Linked DNA regions of Labrys monachus. The main gene of each other region encodes a partner of the protein of the gene in region 2 in a complex. Links are inferred from orthologs where the notes say so. Each region holds a gene or a part of one and is shown on either strand. Other genes may lie near its edges. The genes, in order: rpsG and tig.

The links.
Region 1: the proteins of tig (region 2) and rpsG are in contact, whole or in part, in a crystal structure (PDB 3GTY), measured with the Thermotoga maritima proteins. The link is inferred for Labrys monachus from one-to-one orthologs. Residues at the interface, in WP_004081061.1 of Thermotoga maritima: Glu122, Val124, Val129, Leu130, Tyr133, Glu188, Gly259, Ile262, Tyr263, Glu266, Ser270, Glu273, Gln274, Glu277, Arg308, Gln311, Ile312, Ser315, Tyr316, Glu325, Arg329, Arg336, Leu363, Phe366, Trp367, Arg373, Leu377, Arg381, Leu384, Glu387; in WP_004081843.1 of Thermotoga maritima: Lys34, Lys52, Lys55, Glu59, Arg62, Gln63, Glu66, Asn67, Lys69, Val71, Arg95, Ala109, Lys110, Lys111, Gly112, Arg113, Pro114, Glu117, Glu121, Ile124, Ala125, Tyr127, Asn128, Asn129, Thr130, Gly131, Lys135, Asp139, Arg142, Met143.

Annotation. Positions count from the first base shown.
Region 1 is NZ_JAUSVK010000001.1:4,248,760-4,259,270, forward strand. Bases 7,820-10,511 are described here. They hold rpsG (30S ribosomal protein S7), read right to left. Parts: upstream 9,555-10,511; coding sequence 9,084-9,554; downstream 7,820-9,083. Other genes in these bases: fusA (elongation factor G), read right to left, coding at 7,820-9,055; rpsL (30S ribosomal protein S12), read right to left, coding at 9,569-9,940; rpoC (DNA-directed RNA polymerase subunit beta'), read right to left, coding at 10,403-10,511. In the rest of the region: rplN (50S ribosomal protein L14), read right to left, coding at 1-184; rpsQ (30S ribosomal protein S17), read right to left, coding at 525-773; rpmC (50S ribosomal protein L29), read right to left, coding at 785-988; rplP (50S ribosomal protein L16), read right to left, coding at 999-1,412; rpsC (30S ribosomal protein S3), read right to left, coding at 1,442-2,152; rplV (50S ribosomal protein L22), read right to left, coding at 2,163-2,543; rpsS (30S ribosomal protein S19), read right to left, coding at 2,547-2,825; rplB (50S ribosomal protein L2), read right to left, coding at 2,837-3,670; J3R73_RS19470 (50S ribosomal protein L23), read right to left, coding at 3,699-3,995; rplD (50S ribosomal protein L4), read right to left, coding at 3,992-4,612; rplC (50S ribosomal protein L3), read right to left, coding at 4,623-5,327; rpsJ (30S ribosomal protein S10), read right to left, coding at 5,359-5,667; tuf (elongation factor Tu), read right to left, coding at 5,734-6,924; more of fusA, read right to left, coding at 6,980-7,819.
Region 2 is NZ_JAUSVK010000001.1:3,176,668-3,187,446, reverse strand. What follows is about bases 23-2,982. They hold tig (trigger factor), read left to right. Parts: upstream 23-795; coding sequence 796-2,169; downstream 2,170-2,982. Other genes in these bases: J3R73_RS14425 (ATP-dependent Clp protease proteolytic subunit), read left to right, coding at 2,488-2,982; J3R73_RS14440 (NAD(P)H-hydrate dehydratase), read left to right, coding at 23-425. In the rest of the region: more of J3R73_RS14440, read left to right, coding at 1-22; more of J3R73_RS14425, read left to right, coding at 2,983-3,120; ATP-dependent Clp protease ATP-binding subunit ClpX, read left to right, coding at 3,323-4,582; lon (endopeptidase La), read left to right, coding at 5,031-7,451; J3R73_RS14405 (hypothetical protein), read left to right, coding at 8,368-8,574; J3R73_RS14400 (LysR family transcriptional regulator), read right to left, coding at 8,659-9,552; J3R73_RS14395 (SDR family oxidoreductase), read left to right, coding at 9,658-10,488; J3R73_RS14390 (dTDP-4-dehydrorhamnose 3,5-epimerase family protein), read right to left, coding at 10,493-10,779. UniProt on the Bacillus subtilis protein: Involved in protein export. Acts as a chaperone by maintaining the newly synthesized protein in an open conformation. Functions as a peptidyl-prolyl cis-trans isomerase.

The DNA.
Region 1 (10,511 bases), 1.1 Mb from region 2 along the record:
CGACGGCCTTCATCACATCGCCCTTCTTGACGCGCCCGCGCGGAATGGCTTCCTTGATCGAGACGACGATGATGTCGCCGACGGAGGCATATTTCCGCTTCGAGCCGCCCAAAACCTTGATGCACATCACGCGTCGCGCACCGGAATTGTCCGCGACGTCGAGATTCGACTGCATCTGAATCATGACGTACCCTCTTATTCTTCGCAGGCTGGTATCCGTTCACGACGGACCCGGCCCAACCTCGGGTTTGGCGCCCGGACCCTTTCGGATCCCGGCCCCGCAAGGCCTCCGACCATCGAGGTCTCGGGCCCGTTCGCCGGCGTTGCGGCCGGCAGATCTGATAGAAGACCCAAAGCGCGGCCAAGGCGGCGGATCTCTCCGCCCCTTTCGCCGACGCTCCGGGAAAGCGAGCCTTCTAGCGGCTCCCTTCCCCAATCACAAGCAGAAAGCCGGCCCAAGCAAACTTAATTCGGCCGGCTTCGACATTCCGCTTCGATTCAAGGCCGCCCGGGCAGCCGGAGGCTTACGCCTCGGCTGCGCCCGCTTCGTCGCGGACGACCCAGCGCTTGAGCTTCGACATCGGGCGACCTTCCTCGATCCACACGATATCGCCGACCTTGTGGCCGTTGCCCTCGTCATGGGCATGGTAGTTCTTCGTGCGACGCACGGTCTTCTTCAGCAGCGGATGGGTGAAGCGGCGCTCCACCTTCACAACAACCGTCTTGTCGTTCTTGTCCGAAACGACGACGCCTTGCAGGACGCGCTTGGGCATGGACTATCTCCTCAAGCCTTGGCTTTGGTCGCGGCCTGCTGGCTCTGAACCGTCTTGATCCTGGCAATGGAGCGACGAACCGTGCGCACCTCTGCCGTGTTGTTCAGCTGGCCGGTGGCCTTCTGGAAACGCATATTGAACTGCGACTTCTTCAGCTTGGCGAGTTCATCGGCGAGCTGGTCTTCGGTCAGCACCTTGACGTCTTCGATCTTCATGGTGTCTTCCTCACTCAGCGATACGCTGGATGAAACGGGTCTTGATCGGCAGCTTGGCCGCGCCGAGCGTCAACGCCGAACGGGCGATCTCCTCGCTGACGCCGTCGAGCTCGAACATGATACGGCCCGGCTTGACGCGCGCGACCCAATGGTCGGGCGCGCCCTTGCCGGAGCCCATGCGCACTTCGGCGGGCTTGGCGGAAACCGGCACGTCCGGAAAGATGCGGATCCACACGCGACCCTGACGCTTCATCTCGCGGGTGATGGCGCGACGCGCGGCTTCGATCTGGCGTGCAGTCACACGCTCCGGCTCCAGGGCCTTGAGGCCGAACTGGCCGAAGTTCAGGAGCGCGCCCGACGAGGCCACACCGTGAATGCGGCCCTTGAACTGCTTACGGAATTTGGTGCGCTTGGGTTGCAACATGGTTTTCTTCTCTCAAGTCCCCGCAGCCGTCACGCGGCTTCGTTACGAGGGCGCGACGACGAGCGGCCGGTCTCGGCTTCCGCCATGCGCTTGTCCTGGGCCATCGGATCATGCTCGAGGATCTCACCCTTGAAGATCCAGACCTTGATGCCGCACGTACCGAAGGTGGTGAATGCCGTCGCCGTGCCGTAGTCGACATCGGCGCGCAGCGTGTGAAGCGGCACGCGCCCTTCACGATACCATTCGAGACGGGCGATCTCCGCGCCGCCCAGACGGCCCGAGCAGTTGATGCGGATGCCTTCGGCACCCAGGCGCATCGCCGACTGCACGGCGCGCTTCATGGCACGACGGAAGGCGACGCGGCGCTCGAGCTGCTGGGCGATGGAGTCGGCCACCAGCGTCGCATCGACTTCGGGCTTGCGCACTTCAACGATGTTGATGTGCACTTCCGAAGCCGTCAGCCTCGACACCGTCTTCTTGAGCTTGTCGATATCCGCGCCCTTCTTGCCGATCACGATGCCCGGACGGGCCGAGTAGATCGTGACGCGGCACTTGCGGTGCGGACGCTCGATGACGATGCGCGAGACGGCCGCCTGCTTGAGCTGCTTGAGCAGCGCCTTGCGGATGGCGATGTCCTCGTGCAGCAGCTTGCCGTATTCGTTCTTGCCGGCGAACCAGCGCGAATCCCAGGTCCGGTTGATACCCAGACGCAGGCCGATCGGATTGACTTTCTGACCCATCGCCGGCTCCTTACGCCTTGGCTTCAACCTGGCGGACAACGACCGTCAGGTTCGAAAACAGCTTCTCGACACGCCCTGCCCGGCCACGGGCCCGCGCATGGAAGCGCTTGATGACGAAGGCCTTCCCGACGAAGGCTTCCGAGACGATGAGATCGTCCACATCCAGGCCGTGATTGTTCTCGGCATTGGCAATGGCGCTCTGCAGCGTCTTCTTGACGTCGGTCGCGATGCGCTTGCGGGAGAAGGTGAGGTCGGCCAAAGCCGAATCGACCCTCTTGCCGCGGATCATCGTCGCCACGAGATTCAGCTTCTGCGGGGAGACGCGCAGCATGCGTGCAACCGCTTTCGCCTCGTTATCCGGCAGGGCACGTTCAGACTTCGGCTTGCCCATCGCTTACTTCCTCTTCGCCTTCTTGTCCGCCGCGTGGCCATAGAAGGTCCGCGTCGGGGCAAATTCGCCGAGCTTCATGCCGACCATGTCTTCGGTGATCTGCACCGGGACATGCTTCTGGCCGTTATAGACGCCAAAGGTAACGCCGATGAAGTGCGGCAGAATGGTGGAACGGCGGCTCCAGGTCTTGATGACTTCGCTGCGGCCGGAGCCGCGCGCGGCATCCGCCTTTTTCAGGAGGTACCCGTCCACAAACGGGCCTTTCCAGACTGAGCGGGACACGAGTGGTCTCCTTACTTCTTCTTGACGTGGCGCGACGAGACAACAAACTTGTCCGTCGCCTTGTTCGAACGCGTCTTCTTGCCCTTGGTCGGCTTGCCCCAGGGCGTAACGGGATGACGGCCACCCGAGGTACGGCCTTCGCCGCCGCCATGGGGATGGTCGATCGGGTTCATGGCAACGCCGCGAACCGAAGGCTTGATGCCGAGCCAGCGCGAACGACCCGCCTTGCCGAGCGAGATGTTCATATGGTCCTGGTTCGAAACCGCGCCGACGGTGGCGAAGCAGCTCGACAGCACCAGGCGCTGCTCGCCCGAATTGAGGCGCAGGATGACGTAGGAGCCATCGCGGCCGGCAATCTGGGCATAGCTGCCGGCAGAACGGGCGATCGCGCCGCCACGGCCGAGCTTGAGCTCGACATTGTGCACGATCGTGCCGACCGGCATCGCCGACATCGGCATCGCATTGCCCGGCTTCACGTCGGCCGAGGCGCTCGCGATCACCTTGTCGCCGACGCCCAGGCGCTGCGGCGCCAGGATGTAGGCCTGCTCACCGTCCGCATAGGAGATGAGCGCGATGAAGGCCGTGCGGTTCGGATCATATTCGATCCGCTCGACGGTGCCCTGCACGTCAAGCTTGCGGCGCTTGAAGTCGACGATGCGATAGGTCCGCTTGTGGCCGCCCGACTTGCGGAACGACGTGGTGCGGCCCGTATTGTTGCGGCCGCCCGACTTGCTCAGACCTTCGGTCAAGATCTTGACCGGCGCTCCCTTGTAGAGGGCGGAGCGGTCGACCAGCACGAGCTGGCGCAGGCCCGGCGTAACCGGCTTGTAACTTTTGAGAGCCATTGGTCTCTCTCCCTTTCCGGTCCGCGCCTCAGAGGCCCGTCGTCACGTCGATCGTCTGGCCTTCGGCCAAAGTCACGATCGCGCGCTTGACGTCGCTCTGGGTGCCAATCGTACCCTTGAATCGCTTGATCTTGCCCTTGCGGATGAGCGTGTTGACGCCCATCACCTTGACATTGAACAGCTTCTCGACGGCGGCCTTGATTTGCGGCTTGGTCGCTTCCTTGCGGACGCGGAAAACCACCTGGTTGAGTTCCGTATGGGCCGTCGTCTTTTCCGTGATCACCGGGGACAGGATCACGTCGTAATGCCTGACATCGGTGCTCATTTGAATCGTGCCTCCAGCGCGTCGACGGCCGCCTTGGTCAGCACGAGGCTGTCGCGGCGCAGAATGTCGTAAACATTGATGCCCTGCACCGGCAACACGTCCACATTCGGGATGTTGCGGGCGGCCAGAGCGAACTTCTGATCGACCTCGGCTCCGTCGATGACGAGAACATTGGCCAGGCCCCGCTTCGAGAACGTGTCCCTCAGCGCCTTGGTCTTGATCTCGTCGACCGCAGCCTTGTCGAGAATGATCAGCTGCTGCGTCTTCGCCTTGGACGAGAGCGCATGCTTGAGGCCAAGCGCCCGCACCTTCTTCGGCAAATCATGGGCATGGGAGCGCACCACCGGCCCGAAGGCGCGGCCGCCGCCACGGAACTGCGGCGCGGAAGCCGCACCGTGACGAGCGCCGCCGGTGCCCTTCTGCTTGTACAGCTTCTTCTTGGTCCGATCGATCTCCGACCGGCCGAGCGTCTTGTGCGTGCCGGCCTGGCGCTTGGCCAATTGCCAGCGCACGACGCGCTGAAGGATGTCCGCACGCGGCTCGAGACCGAAGATCTCGTCCGACAGCGTCACGGAGCCGGTCTCGGATCCGTCAAGAGTGGTAATCGAAAGTTTCATCGGCTCCTCCTCACTCGCCGGCCGCTGCGACTGCAGCTTCTGGCAAGCGGAACGCGCCGGGCTTCGGCGCCGCTTCCGGCAACTGCTTCTTGACGGCGTCGCGCACCAGGATCCAGCCGCCCTTGGCGCCGGGAACGGCACCCTCGACGAGGATGAGGCCGCGATCGACATCAGTACGGACGACCTTGAGGTTCATCGTGGTGACGCGCTCGTCACCGAGATGGCCCGCCATCTTCTTGCCGGCGAACGTCTTGCCGGGGTCCTGGCGTTGACCCGTCGAACCATGGGCACGATGGGTCACCGAGTTGCCGTGGGTCGCGCGATGGCCGCTGAAATTCCAGCGCTTCATCGAGCCGGCGAAGCCCTTGCCGATCGTCGTACCGGTGACGTCGACGAACTGGCCGGGGACGAAATGGTCGGCAGTGATGGTGGCGCCGACCGGAATCATGCCGGTTTCCGGCACGCGGAATTCGACGATCTTACGCTTGGGCTCCACATTGGCGACAGCAAAATGGCCACGCTGCGCCTTGGTCGTATTCTTGACCTTAGCAAAGCCGGCGCCGAGCTGCAGCGCGGTATACCCGTTCTTGTCGTTGGTCCGGTGGGCGACGACCTGGCAGCCGTCAAGCCGGAGAACTGTGACCGGTACATGCTCGCCTGCGTCGTTGTAAACGCGGCTCATGCCGATCTTCTGTGCAATGACACCAGAACGCATGGCGTTCGTTCCTAAGCCTAGAGGAGCCTGATCAGAGTTTGATCTCGACGTCCACGCCTGCGGCGAGGTCGAGCTTCATGAGCGCGTCCACGGTCTGCGGGGTGGGGTCTACGATGTCGAGCAGGCGCTTATGGGTGCGCATCTCGAACTGCTCACGCGATTTTTTGTCGACGTGCGGCGAGCGGTTCACCGTGTATTTCTCGATCCGCGTCGGGAGCGGAATTGGTCCGCGAACAGCGGCGCCAGTGCGCTTGGCCGTGGAAACAATCTCGCGGGTCGACGCATCGAGGATACGATGGTCGAACGCTTTGAGGCGGATGCGGATGTTCTGGCCGTTCATGCCCTGACTCCGAAATGTTTGGCGCGCCGCCAAACGGCGCGCCGACAATGCGCTTGATTGAAGATCTTATTCGATGATGGCGGCGACGACGCCGGCCCCGACGGTGCGACCGCCTTCACGGATGGCGAAGCGCAGCTTCTCCTCCATGGCGATCGGCACGATCAGGCTCACCGTCATGGCGATGTTGTCGCCCGGCATCACCATTTCCGTGCCTTCCGGCAGCGTCACGATCCCCGTCACGTCCGTCGTGCGGAAGTAGAACTGAGGACGGTAATTGCCGAAGAACGGCGTATGGCGACCGCCCTCTTCCTTCGTCAGGATATAGGCCTCGGCCTTGAACTTCGTGTGCGGCTTCACCGAACCCGGCTTGCACAGAACCTGGCCGCGCTCCACGTCCTCGCGCTTGGTGCCGCGCAGCAGCGCGCCGATGTTGTCGCCAGCCTGACCCTGGTCCAGCAGCTTGCGGAACATCTCCACGCCCGTCACCGTCGTCTTCTGCGTCGGACGGATGCCGATGATCTCGACTTCCTCGCCGACCTTGACGATGCCGCGCTCCACGCGTCCCGTCACCACCGTGCCGCGGCCCGAGATCGAGAACACGTCTTCCACCGGCATCAGGAACGGCTGGTCGATCGGCCGCTCCGGCTGCGGGATGTAGTCGTCCACCGTCTTCATCAGCTCGAGGATCGCGTCATGCCCGATCTCCGGCGACTTGTTCTCCAGCGCCATCAGCGCTGAGCCCTTGGTGATCGGGATGTCGTCCCCAGGGAACTCGTACTTCGACAGAAGCTCGCGCACTTCCAGCTCCACGAGCTCCAGAAGCTCGGGATCGTCGACCATGTCCACCTTGTTCAGAAACACCACCAGCGCGGGAACGCCGACCTGGCGCGCCAGCAGGATGTGCTCGCGCGTCTGCGGCATCGGACCGTCCGCCGCCGAAACGACCAGGATCGCGCCGTCCATCTGCGCCGCGCCCGTGATCATGTTCTTCACATAATCGGCGTGACCCGGGCAGTCCACATGCGCGTAGTGACGGTTCTTCGTCTCGTACTCAACATGCGCCGTCGAGATCGTGATGCCGCGCGCCTTCTCTTCAGGCGCCTTGTCGATCTGGTCATACGCCGTGAACGTCGCCCCGCCCGTCTCCGCCAGAACCTTCGTGATCGCTGCCGTCAACGACGTCTTGCCATGGTCGACGTGACCAATCGTGCCGATGTTGCAGTGCGGCTTGTTCCGTTCAAATTTCTCTTTGGCCATCGGGGCCTCCTTCACCTGTCGCCGAAACGGCGGATGAACCTAGTAACGAAATGGATCAGGCGTACTTCGCCTGGATTTCAGCAGCGACGTTGGACGGCGCCTGTTCGTAGTGGTCGAACTGCATCGTGTAGCTGGCACGGCCCTGGGTGAAGGAGCGCAACTGGTTGACGTAGCCGAACATGTTCATGAGCGGGACCATGGCATTCACGACATTCGCGTTGCCGCGCATGTCCTGGCCCTGGATCTGGCCGCGACGAGAGTTGAGATCGCCGATGACCGAGCCGGTATATTCTTCCGGAGTCACCACCTCGACCTTCATGACCGGCTCGAGCAGGACCGAACCGCCCTTCTGCAGGCCTTCACGAAGAGCCGCGCGAGACGCGATTTCGAACGCCAGGGCCGAAGAGTCGACTTCATGGTAGGCGCCGTCGATCAGCGTGACCTTGACGTCCACCACCGGGAAGCCGGCGACGATGCCTGCGCCCAGAACCGAATTGAGGCCCTTTTCGACGCCCGGGATGTATTCCTTGGGCACCGAACCGCCGATGACCTTCGACTCGAACTCGAAGCCCTTGCCCGGCTCGTTCGGCTCGACGATGAACTTGACGCGAGCGAACTGGCCGGTACCACCGGTCTGCTTCTTGTGGGTGTAGTCGATCTCGGCCCGCTTGGTGATCTTCTCGCGGAAGGCCACCTGCGGAGCGCCGACATTGACGTCGACCTTGTGCGTCCTGCGCAGGATGTCGACCTTGATGTCGAGATGGAGCTCGCCCATGCCCTTGATGATGGTCTGGCCGGATTCCTGGTCGGTCGACACGCGGAAGGACGGATCCTCCGCGGCCAGCTTGACCAGAGCCAGGGCCATCTTTTCCTGGTCCGCCTTGGTCTTCGGCTCGACCGCCATCTCGATGACGGGCTCGGGGAATTCCATGCGCTCCAGGATGACCGGATGGGCCGGATCGCACAGCGTGTCGCCGGTGCGGGTATCCTTCAGGCCGACGAGGGCGACGATATCGCCCGCATAGGCCTCGGCAATTTCCACGCGGTCATTGGCATGCATGAGAACCATGCGGCCGACACGCTCGTTCTTTTCGCGGGTCGAGTTGAGGAGCGAAACGCCCTTCTGGAGCTTGCCGGAATAAATGCGGCAGAAGGTCAGGACACCATACTGGTCGTCCATGATCTTGAAGCCGAGAATCGCAAGCGGGGCGCTGTCCGAGGACGGACGCTCGACTTCCTCGTCGTTGCGCGGATCGATACCCTTGATCGCCGGGCGGTCGAGCGGCGACGGCAGATAGTCGACGACCGCGTCGAGCAGCGTCTGCACGCCCTTGTTCTTGAACGCCGAACCGGCCAGGACCGGGTAGAAGGCGCTGGTCAGCACCGCCTTACGAATCAGGCGCTTGAGGGTCGGCTCGTCCGGCTCGGTACCATCCAGATAGGCCGTCATCGCATCGTCGTCGAGTTCGACGGCAGCTTCGATCAGGGCCAGGCGATATTCCGCGGCCCTTTCCTTCAGGTCATCCGGAATTTCGGCATTCATGTCGAATTCGGCGCCCAGCGCCTCGCCGGTCCAGACGACGGCCTTCATGCGGACGAGGTCGACGATACCCTTGAAGTTCGCTTCGGAGCCGATCGGCAGCTGGATCGGAACCGGCTTGGCCCCGAGGCGCTTCACGATATCGTCCAGGCACTTGTAGAAATCGGCGCCCGTCTTATCCATCTTGTTGGCGAAGACGATGCGCGGAACCTTGTACTTGTCACCCTGGCGCCAGACCGTCTCGGTCTGCGGTTCGACACCCTGGTTGGAATCGAGCACGCAGACGGCACCGTCGAGCACACGCAGCGAACGCTCGACTTCGATGGTGAAGTCGACGTGGCCGGGCGTGTCGATGATGTTCAGGCGTTTGCCGGCCCAGTGAGCCGTGGTCGCAGCCGAAGTGATCGTGATGCCGCGCTCCTGCTCCTGCTCCATGAAATCCATGGTGGCAGCGCCGTCATGCACTTCGCCGATCTTGTGCGACTTGCCGGTGTAGTAGAGAATCCGCTCAGTGGTCGTGGTCTTGCCGGCGTCGATATGCGCCATGATACCGAAATTGCGGTAGTCCTCGATCGCGTGCGTGCGGGCCATCGTCTGATCCTCAATCCTGTCTTCAGGCTTACCAGCGGTAATGCGAGAAGGCGCGGTTGGCTTCCGCCATCCGGTGCGTGTCTTCGCGTTTCTTCACGGCGTTGCCGCGATTGTTGGAGGCATCCATCAGTTCGCCCGACAGACGCTCTTCCATGGTCTTCTCGTTGCGGCCGCGGGCCGCCGTCAGGATCCAGCGGATCGCCAGCGCCTGGCGACGCTCGGGACGGACTTCGACCGGAACCTGATAGGTCGCACCGCCGACGCGGCGCGAGCGGACTTCGATCGCCGGGGCAACGTTGGACAGCGCCTGCTGGAAAACGTTGATCGGGCTCTGCTTCGCCTTGGCTTCGATGGTATCGAAGGCGTCATAGACGATCTTCTCGGCGACCGACTTCTTGCCGTCATACATGATGGCGTTCATGAACTTGGTAACGACGAGATCACCGAACTTCGGATCCGGAATGATCTCACGCTTTTCGGCACGATGGCGACGGGACATAGTGAGCTCTTCCCTTACTTCGGACGCTTCGCGCCGTACTTCGACCGGCGCTGCTTGCGGTTCTTGACACCCTGCGTGTCGAGAACGCCGCGGAGGATATGATAGCGGACGCCGGGCAAGTCCTTCACGCGGCCGCCGCGGATCATCACCACGGAATGCTCCTGAAGGTTGTGGCCCTCGCCGGGGATGTAGCCGATGACCTCGAAGCCATTGGTGAGACGCACCTTGGCAACTTTACGCAAAGCCGAGTTCGGCTTCTTCGGGGTCGTCGTATAAACGCGGGTGCACACACCGCGCTTCTGCGGGCATGCTTCCAGGTGGCGCGCCTTCTCGCGATACACTTTCGGTTCGCGCGGCTTGCGGATCAGCTGGCTAATGGTCGGCATCGTTCGCCCTTCAACTTCGATTGGCACGCCCGTCACGGCCGCACCTGCTTTGCCTTGCATGAGGAACCCACGCAAAACGAAACCGCGCCAGCTTCCCTTGTCGGGGATGCAAGCGCGACACCCACAGAGGACCGCCGCGCTTTCACGCAGAGGTCATGACCGGAACTGTGTCTGATAGCCCGGAGGCAGCGTTTAAGCGATCGGTTCCGCGTCTTGACGACAGCAGGAACAACACAGCTTACCGCCTGCCCTGAAAGTAGGCTGTCTTTAGCTGCCGACTCGCCCCACGTCAAGCACGAAGCGTGTCAAAAAGCCCGGAAATGCAGTTTCTGGCCGGGAAAGCCGATAATGCGCCGGCGCGCACCGATCCATCGCGCGGGAGCCGGGCGGTAGCCCGGTATCAAAAGAAAGGGCGGCCCGCTGGCGGGCCGCCCCCTTATCGATGCGCGTCCTGCACCGGCGCTATTCGGCAGCCGGCAGGGCAACCACTTCCTCGGCGGGTGCCGCGACCGGCGTGGCCGCCTCGGCCTGCTTCTGCTGCAGGATGAGGTCGTCGCGGCGCTTGGCGATC
Region 2 (10,779 bases):
CCTTGCGTGCGGCGGCCGGCCCCGTCGTGCTGACGCCGCATGAGGGGGAGTTCGCCCGCCTGTTCGCCGACATCGCCGGCAGCGGCGCCTCCAAGCTCGACAGGGCCCGCGCCGCGAGCGAGACGACGGGCGCCATCGTGGTGCTGAAGGGGGCCGATACGGTCGTCGCGGCAGCGGACGGCCGGGCGGCCATCAACACCAACGCCCCTCCGACCCTGGCGACAGCGGGGTCGGGGGACGTGCTCTCCGGCCTCGTCGGCGGTCTGCTGGCGCAATCGATGCCGGCCTTCGAGGCCGCCTGCGCCGGCGTCTGGCTGCATGGCGAGGCGGCAGGCCGGTTCGGCCCCGGCCTCACCGCCGACGACCTGCCCGGCGCGCTGTGCGGCGCGCTGGTGGCGCTCACGGAGGAGGGGGGCGCCGCCTGACGGCGCCTGTCCGCGGCATGCGAGGGATGGCGTTTTCTCTGCAGATGGCGGGTGCGGATCCATGCTCCGCGCACCCGCGGCACCGGCATCCGTGCGGTCTGCCGCCGCCGACGGCCAAACAAGGCCGAAATAGACAAACTTTTTTGCTGCATCGTTTTCATGACATGCTATATGGCGCCACTCATTTGCGGGGCGCGGGTTCCGCGAAAGAGAGCCCTTTGCGGGCGTGGCGGAACTGGTAGACGCGCTGGATTTAGGTTCCAGTGATGAAAGTCGTGGGGGTTCGAGCCCCTCCGCCCGCACCACGACCGGTCGATAAGATCAAGCTCTGACGGGCGGCGAAACGAACTCACGGATTCGGGACAATAATATGCAGGTGACCCAAACCCTGGCCGACGGCCTGAAGCGGGAATTCAAAGTGGTGGTACCGGCGGCGGAAATCGCCTCGCGTGCCGACGCCCAGCTCGAAGATATGAGGGGCAAGGTCCGTGTGAACGGCTTCCGTCCGGGCAAGGTGCCGGTGGCTCACCTGCGCCGCCTGTATGGCCGCTCGGTCGTGGCCGACGTCGTCAACGACTATGTCGGCGAGGCCAACCGCAAGATCGTCGACGAGAACCAGATCAAGCTGGCCATGGAGCCCAAGCTCGATTTTGGCGCCGGCGAGGAGGGCGTTGCCCAGGTTCTCGAAGGCAAGGCCGATCTCGCCTGGACCGTGGCGGTGGAAGTGCTGCCGACCTTCGAGGTCGGCGACGTCTCCGGCATCAAGATCGAACGGCCGGTGGTCGAGGTGACCGATGCCGACATCCAGGAGCGCCTGGAGAACCTGGCGCGCCGCAATGTCAGCTACACCGACAAGGAGGCCGGCGCCAAGGCGGAGAAGTTCGACCGCGTGATCGTCGACTTCACCGGCAAGATCGACGGCGAGCCGTTCGAGGGCGGCACGGGCACGGATATCTCGGTCGATATCGGCTCCAACACCTTCATTCCCGGCTTCGAGGACCAGCTGATCGGCGTCGCCGCGGGCGAGGAGAAGACCGTCGAGGTCAAGTTCCCGGTCAACTACCTGTCCGAGACGCTGGCCGGCAAGGACGCGGTCTTCGACGTGAGCGTCAAGGCGGTGCAGGCGCCGTCCGAGCTGGTGGCCGACGACGAACTCGCCAAGTCCGTCGGGCTCGAATCGCTCGACAAGCTCAAGGAAGTCATCAAGGGCACGGTCGAGCGCGAATATGCGAACGTCGCCCGCAGCAAGGTGAAGCGCCAGCTTCTGGACGCGCTCGACGCCAAATACACCTTCGACCTTCCGCCGACCCTGTTCCAGCAGGAGTTCGACAATGTCTGGCAGCAGGTCGAGCGCGAGATGCAGCAGACCGGCCGCACCTTCGAGGACGAGAAGACCACCGAGGAAGAGGCCCGGGAAGAGTACCGCAAGATCGCGGCGCGCCGGGTCCGTCTCGGCCTGGTGCTCGCCGAGATCGGCGAAAGCAACAAGATCGTCGTCTCCGACGACGAGACGACCCGCGCGATGGTCGAGCGCGCCCGGCAATTCCCGGGCCAGGAACGCCAGGTCTGGGAGTTCTACACCAAGAACCAGGGCGCGATCGCCGAGCTGCGCGCGCCGATCTTCGAGGACAAGGTCGTCGACCACATCCTCAGCCTCGCCGAGGTCACCGACAAGCCGGTGAGCAAGGAGGAGTTGTTCAAGGAAGAGGACGAGGAAACGACCGAGGAGAAGTCCGAGGCGTAAGGCTTCCTCATCGTCCCCGAACGACATTGGATGGCCGGGCTGGTTCCCGGCCATTCTCGTTGAGGCGGGCGGCGGAGCGCTTCGGCCCGGTTCGTGGCCGGCGCATCTTGCAGAAGTGCCCTCGACGACACATTTGCGATGGGTGGTTCCGCAGGCATCCTCTCGACGCCGGCGCGGAACGATCCCAGTCACCCTTGTTTCAGTCGTATGGCCTTCAGCTCTGCGGCTTTTGGCAGCCGGTGCACTTGACAAAATTGCTGGCAATCTCTGCCCTGCCAGAGACATTGTTGCCGAGATTCGCCCTCTGGAGAATGACCGATGAGAGACCCCGTCGATACCTTCACCAACTACATCGTTCCCAGCGTGGTCGAGAGCACCAACCGGGGTGATCGGGCTTGGGACATCTATTCGCGCATGCTGCGCGAGCGCATCATCTTCGTGACCGGGCCGGTCGAGGACAACATGGCCTCGAGCGTGGTGGCCCAGCTCCTGTTCCTCGAGGCGGAGAACCCCAAGAAGGAAATCGCGCTCTACATCAACTCGCCGGGCGGCGTCGTGACGTCGGGCATGTCGATCTACGACACCATGCAGTTCATCCGCTGTCCCGTCTCGACGCTGTGCATCGGGCAGGCGGCTTCGATGGGCTCGCTTCTCCTGGCTGGCGGGGCCAAGAATATGCGTTTTGCCTTGCCGAACGCCCGCATCATGGTGCATCAGCCTTCCGGCGGCTTTCAGGGGCAGGCGACCGACATCCTCATCCACGCTGAAGAGACCAAGCGGGTCAAGCAGCGCCTCAATGAGATCTACGTCAAGCATACCGGGCAGGATATCAAGGCCATCCAGGAAGCGCTCGAGCGCGACAATTTCATGGATGCCGAGGGCGCCAGGGAATTCGGGCTCGTCGACCAGGTGATCGAAAAACGCCCGGACGACGGTGCCGCAAAAGCGTAAGAGTTTCGACACAGTTCATTGCGATGGTGATCGTTAATGCTCTGTTGACGGGGTAAAGCCTAGATTCCACCATTGCTTAAGATGGTGGATGAGGCGATGTTGAGAAGCGGCGGGGATCGGTGTTCTGGCACGGTCCTTGCTGGGAGTTGCGACTAGGGCGGGCCAGGAGGTTCGCCCAAAGAGAGCCCGAAAGGGGGACGCCATGACCAAGGCCGGCAGCGATTCGAAGAATACGCTCTACTGCTCATTCTGCGGCAAGAGCCAGCACGAAGTTCGCAAGCTGATCGCCGGCCCGACAGTTTTCATCTGCGATGAATGTGTCGAGCTGTGTATGGACATCATTCGCGAGGAGAACAAATCCTCGCTCGTGAAATCGCGCGACGGCGTGCCGACGCCGCGCGAGATCTGCAAGGTGCTCGACGACTATGTGATTGGGCAGTTCCAGGCCAAGCGCGTTCTGTCGGTCGCCGTCCATAACCACTACAAGCGCCTCAACCATGCGGCGAAGCACAGCGACGTCGAACTCGCCAAGTCGAACATCCTGCTGATCGGGCCGACCGGCTCGGGCAAGACCTTGCTGGCGCAGACGATGGCGCGCATCATCGATGTGCCCTTCACCATGGCCGACGCCACCACGCTGACGGAAGCCGGCTATGTCGGCGAGGACGTCGAGAACATCATTCTCAAGCTCCTCCAGGCGGCCGACTACAATGTCGAGCGTGCGCAGCGCGGCATCGTCTATATCGACGAGGTCGACAAGATCAGCCGCAAGTCCGACAACCCCTCGATCACGCGGGATGTTTCGGGCGAAGGCGTCCAGCAGGCGCTGCTGAAGATCATGGAAGGCACGGTGGCGAGTGTTCCTCCGCAGGGCGGGCGCAAGCATCCCCAGCAGGAATTCCTGCAGGTGGACACCACCAACATCCTGTTCATCTGCGGCGGTGCCTTCTCCGGACTCGAAAAGATCATTTCGGGCCGCGGCAAGGGAAGCTCGATCGGCTTCGGTGCCCGCGTGGCCGCGCCGGAAGACCGCCGCACCGGCGAGATCTTCCGCGAGGTCGAGCCGGAGGATCTCCTGAAGTTCGGCCTGATTCCGGAATTCGTCGGCCGCCTGCCGGTGATCGCCACGCTGGAGGACCTCGACGAGCCGGCGCTGATCAAGATCCTGACCGAGCCGAAGAATGCGCTCGTCAAGCAGTATCAGCGCCTGTTCGAGATGGAGGGCATCGACCTGAGCCTGCAGGAGGAGGCGCTGTCATCGATCGCCAAACGTGCGATCGAGCGCAAGACCGGTGCTCGCGGGCTTCGTTCGATCATGGAGAGCATCCTGCTCGATACCATGTTCGAACTGCCGGGCCTCGACGGCGTGGAAGAGGTGGTGATCTCGAAGGAAGTCGTGGACGGCCAGGCCAAGCCCCTGTTCATCTACTCCGACAAGCAGGAAGTCTCTTCGTCCGCCTGACGAGGCCTGTATCCGGCCGGGGTGGGCCAGGAATGCGGCTCCGGCTGTCATTCCCCCCAGAAGAATCCCGCCGCATTCTGGCGGCGGGGCGGCACGGCGGAACGTGATCCGGCGCGGTTGCGGCATTTCCACGCCGCGCTGCCTTCCCATGTCCCGTCATCGATCTTTGATCGAGCGCCCGGGTGACGGAATGGAGCAGCCGGGCCGCTATGTGCCATCGGGAATGACTGACGGCATCGACGTTCTCCTGCAAGGCGATGTCAGCTGGCACAAATTGGCATAGCGGCTTGGCTTGACACGGCGCTCCTCCCCCCCACCTATTCATTGTGAAGCAATCGCGCCCATTCGGGGCGATTGGAATACCCCCGAGGCCCACCTCGTTGGTCGAAGGGGATAGCGCTTGTGGCACGGCTATTGCAGCGTGGTGCGGCGCAGGAAAGGATATGCAATGACAACGAATAAACAGCGTCCCGCGGTGCCCCCGGGTACCGTCGATACTTTCCCGGTGCTGCCGCTGCGCGACATCGTCGTGTTTCCGCATATGATCGTCCCGCTCTTCGTCGGCCGCGAGAAGTCGATCCGCGCGCTGGAAGAAGTGATGCGCACGGACCGTCATATCCTCCTGGCGACCCAGCTCAACGCGGCGGAGGACGATCCGGCGACGGACTCGATCTACAAGCTCGGAACGCTGGCCACGGTCCTTCAGCTGCTGAAGCTGCCCGACGGCACGGTGAAGGTGCTGGTCGAGGGCGTGGACCGCGCCAAGGTGCTGTCCTATTCGAGCCGCGAGGATTTCTACGAGGCTGAGGCCGAGGTTCTCGGCAATGGCACCGGCGAACGCATCGAGGCCGAGGCGCTGGCGCGTTCGGTGGTTTCCGAATTCGAGAGCTACGTCAAGCTGAACAAGAAGGTCTCGCCCGAGGTCGTCGCCGCGGTCACCCAGATCGAGGACTATTCCAAGCTCGCCGATACCATCGCCTCGCATCTGGCGGTGAAGATCGCGGACAAGCAGGACGTTCTCGAGATCCTGCCGATTCCGGCGCGCCTGGAAAAGGTGCTCTCACTGATGGAGAGCGAGATCTCCGTACTGCAGGTGGAGAAGCGCATTCGCACGCGGGTCAAGCGCCAGATGGAGAAGACCCAGCGCGAATACTATCTCAACGAGCAGATGAAGGCGATCCAGAAGGAGCTGGGCGACGAGGAAGGCAAGGACGAGCTCGGTGAGCTCGAACAGAAGATCAAGGCGACCAAGCTGACCAAGGAGGCCCGCGACAAGGCGCAGGCCGAGATGAAGAAGCTGCGCCAGATGTCTCCGATGTCCGCCGAAGCCACCGTGGTGCGTAACTATCTCGACTGGCTGATCTCCCTGCCCTGGGGCGAGAAGTCCCGGATCAAGAAGGATCTGCCGCATGCGCAGGAAATCCTCGATGCCGATCACCATGGCCTCGAAAAGGTCAAGGACCGGATCATCGAGTATCTCGCGGTGCAGCAGCGCGCCAACAAGCTGACGGGCCCGATCCTGTGCCTCGTCGGACCGCCCGGCGTCGGCAAGACCTCGCTCGCCAAGTCCATCGCCAAGGCGACGGGCCGTGAGTATGTGCGCATGTCGCTCGGCGGCGTGCGTGACGAGGCCGAGATCCGTGGCCACCGGCGCACCTATATCGGCTCGATGCCCGGCAAGGTCATTCAGTCGATGCGCAAGGCCAAGAAGCAGAATCCGCTCTTCCTGCTCGACGAGATCGACAAGATGGGTATGGATTTCCGCGGCGATCCGTCTTCGGCCCTGCTGGAGGTGCTGGATCCCGAGCAGAACGCGACGTTCAACGATCATTACCTCGAGGTCGACTACGACCTGTCGAACGTGATGTTCGTGACGACGGCGAACACGCTCAACATCCCGCCGGCCCTGCTGGACCGCATGGAGATCATCCGGCTCGCCGGCTACACCGAGGACGAGAAGGTCGAGATTTCGCGCAAGCACCTCGTGCCCAATGCCATCCAGAAGCATGGGCTGAAGCCGAAGGAATTCTCGATCGACGATGAGGCCCTGTTGCTGCTGGTGCGCCGCTATACGCGGGAAGCCGGCGTGCGCAATCTCGAACGTGAGATCTCGAACCTCACCCGCAAGGCCGTCAAGGACATCCTGATGTCCAAGAAGAAGGGCGTGCGCGTGACCCCGGCCGTGCTCGAGGACTATCTCGGCGCGCCGCGCTATCGCTACGGCCTGGCCGAGCTGGAAGACCAGATCGGCGCGGTGACGGGCTTGGCGTGGACGGAAGTCGGCGGCGAGCTTCTGACCATCGAAGCGGTGATGATGCCCGGCAAGGGCAGGATGACCGTGACGGGCAATCTGAAGGACGTCATGCGCGAATCGATCTCGGCGGCGGCTTCCTATGTCCGCTCGCGGGCGATCGACTACGGCATCGAGCCGCCGCTGTTCGACCGTCGCGACGTCCATGTGCACGTGCCGGAAGGCGCGACGCCCAAGGACGGCCCCTCGGCCGGCATCGCCATGGCCACCGCCATGGTGTCGGTGATGACGGGCATCCCGGTCCGCCGTGATGTCGCCATGACCGGCGAGGTGACGCTGCGGGGGCGCGTGCTGCCTATCGGCGGCCTGAAGGAGAAACTGCTCGCCGCGCTTCGTGCCGGCATCAAGACCGTGCTCATCCCGGAAGAGAACGCCAAGGATCTGGCGGATATTCCGGACAATGTGAAGAACGGGCTCGAGCTGGTGCCGGTGTCCCGGATGGAGGAGGTCCTGCGCAAGGCGCTCGTGCGCATGCCGGAGCCGATCGTCTGGGAAGAGGACAAGACCCATCCGCCGGTGATCCCCGGCGACGATGCCGGCGCCGTCGTCGCGCACTGAGCTTCGCCTGAACCCAAGGACGGCCGCACATTCGTTGTGCGGCCGTTTTTTTGAGGTGGGTGCGTCCTTCGGGGAAGGCGCGGCAGTGGCCTCCAGCCCAACGGCGGTGAGGCTCCCCGTGTCCCGAAGGGGCTTGGCGCTGGAGCATGTCTCGGCTGCAGTCTGGCGCAAGATGTCCACAATGGCGGTGACGGAGATTTACGCCGCCGCCGACCCGTTGTATATGCGTGCGGGTCGGACGACTCCGGGACGACTGGTTCGCGCCATTCCAGTGCCGGCGCCGGAACTGAAAAAGTGAAATATCCCGGCACTTTCAGTTGCTTGGGCGGTTAGCTCAGTTGGTAGAGCATCTCGTTTACACCGAGAGGGTCGGCGGTTCGAGCCCGTCACCGCCCACCATTCGAATCAAACACTCACAGGCGACGACGACAGTCACGCCAACGATATCAGCGTTGGGTGGTCCGTTCTTGAGAGGCATGTTCTATAGACACCTGACGAGGCGCGCCGGGCTCCAGCGTGATCTGCACCCGCTTGGCGGTGACGGAGCCGGCGATGCCGTAGCTGGCGCTCCACTCGATACGGAAGCAATCGCCAGTTTGGGCCGCAGGGCGCGAGGGGCCTCGGAAACCTGAACAGGTCCGATCCCCCAATGGAAGCGGCCCCATTTATCCTCTAAAACCAGATAATTTTCTGAATTATCAAGTACTTATACCCTATCAGGATACCATGTGAGCCATCCCGAAGAAAATGCCGAATGAAGATGAGGGGCATGGCTCGCCTTCCTGTTCAGCACCGTGGCAGGAAACACTTTCCGGATGCGCTGCCGTTAACGATTTTCGTTCAAGCAACGTTCATACGGCGCTGCTACTGTTACGGAAGCGCTGGGGGGTGCAATGAATAGGGACTTTGTCGGACCATGAAGAAAATCATTTTGGCTGCCGTTGCGTTGTCGCTCGCCACGGTTGCATTCGCTCCGGTTGCCGCTTCCGCCGCGCCCGTGCGCGAGAGGGCGTCGGTCGGCGCCGTCATGATCAAGCGCGGCCCGCATTGCACGGTCGTCAAGCGTAAGGCCCGTATCCATGGTCATTGGGTCGTCAGCACCCGCAGGGTCTGCCGTCGCTGAACTTGAGGGGCGCTGCCGGCATGTTGCGCCGGCAGCGCCTTCCGCCAGGCCATCGGCGTGCCGCAGGATCGGCGCCGGGCAGGCTCAGTTCGTTTCCTTGAGGACGTCGATGAAGGCCCGCAGGGCCGGCGGTACATGTCGATGGCCTGGATAATAGAGGAACAGGCCGGGAATCGGCGGACACCAGTCATCCAGCACGGTCACGAGGGCGCCCCGATCGATGTGGGCGCGGGCGCAGCGGTCCGAGACATAGGCGATTCCCATGCCGCCCGCCGCCGCGTCGGCCATCAGGTCCATATGATCGAGTGTGAGTCTGCCGGGGACGTCGATCGACAGTTCCTGGCCGTGCCTTTCGAATTCCCAGCGATAGGGCTTGCCGCTCGGCAGGCGAAAGCGGATGCAGGCATGGTCGTGCAGGTCGTCCGGCACCTTCGGGCCCGCGTGATCGGCGAGATAGCCGGGCGACGCCACGGCGACGAAGCGCGCGCTTCCCCCGAATCGCACCGCGACCATGTCCTGCGGCACGGCCTCTCCGAGGCGGATGCCGGCATCGAAACCCTCGGCGACGATATCGACCAGCCTTCCCTCGGTGACGAGGTCGAGCGAGACCTGTGGATATCGTGACAGGAAGGCCGGCACCGTCGAGGCCAGCAACAGGCGGGCGGCGATCTCGCTCGAATTGATGCGCAGCGGGCCGGCCGGAACGCTGCGGAAATCGTCCACTTCCGACAAGGCCGCGTCGATGTCCCGCAGCAGCGGCTGAAGGCGCCCGACAAGACGCTCGCCCGCCTGCGTCGGCGCGACGCTGCGGGTGGTGCGGTGGAGCAGGCGCACGCCCATCTCCTGCTCCAGCGACCGCATCATATGGCTGAGCGTCGACGGCGACAGGCCGAGATCGTCCGCCGCCTTGCGAAAGCTGCGATGCGAGACGATCGCCGCGAGTGCCTTCAATTCGGGAAGTCCCGGTTTGCCATTCATGGGTATTCTTCAGCACGTCATGGAAGATTGAGTGGATAGTATCACCAATTGGAAGGGCTATCTTGCCGGAAAGCCGTAATCACGCGGCGAGACGAGGACTCTTGCATGAGCAGAACATGGTTCATCACCGGCGCTTCATCCGGCTTCGGACGGCTTCTCACCGAGCGCCTCCTGGCTCGCGGCGACCGCGTGGCGGCAACGGCGCGCAGGCCCGAAACGCTCGCGGACCTCGGCAAAGAGCATGGCGACAGGCTCTGGACGGCGTCGCTCGACGTTACCGACATCCCGGCGATGCGACGCGCGGTCGATCGGGCCTTTCGCGAACTCGGCCGCATCGACGTCGTCGCGAGCAATGCCGGCTACGGCCTCTTCGGCGCGGCGGAGGAACTGGGCGACGAGCAGATCGGCTCCCTGATCGAGACCAACCTCATCGGCTCCATCCAGCTCATCCGCGCGGTGATCCCGCATTTGAGAAACCAGGGTGGCGGCAGGATCCTGCAGGTCTCATCGGAAGGCGGGCAGATGGCCTATCCCGGCTTCAGCCTCTATCACGCGAGCAAATGGGGCATAGAAGGCTTCGTCGAGGCCGTCCGCCAGGAGGTTGCGCCGTTCGGCATCACCTTCACGCTCGTCGAGCCCGGGCCGACGCAGACCAATTTTGCGGCGGGCCTGGTCACGGCCGAGCCGGCGCCGGCCTATGAGAAGACGCCGGTGGGAAACCTCCGCCGCGCCTGGGCCGACGGCTCCTTCACGGCAAAGGGGGATCCGGCGAAGATGGTCGAGGCGATGATCGCCTCCGCCGAGACGGAGAACGGACCGCTGCGGCTGACATTCGGGGCCACGGCCTACGCCTCCATCGGCAATGCGCTCCGAGGCCGGCTCGCCGAGCTCGAGGGGCAGAGGGACGCGGCCTTGTCGATGGACCTCGACGGCTGAGTGGTCAGCCGGGGAACGGCGCCCAGCCGAGGTCCGTCGGCGAAATCGATGCGGGCGCATGGGGCCATTCGATCCCGAAGGCCGCATCGTCGAACCGGTAGCCGCGGGCATGGCCGGGGACATATTTGCGCCCCATGCCGTAAAGCACGTCCGTCGCGGCGCACAAGGTCAGGAAGCCGTGGGCGCAGCCCTCCGGCACGAAGACCTGGCAGGCGTCCTCGCCCGTGAGTTCGACGCCGACCCATTGCCGATAGGCCGGGCTCTCCGGCCGCAGATCCACCACGACATCGA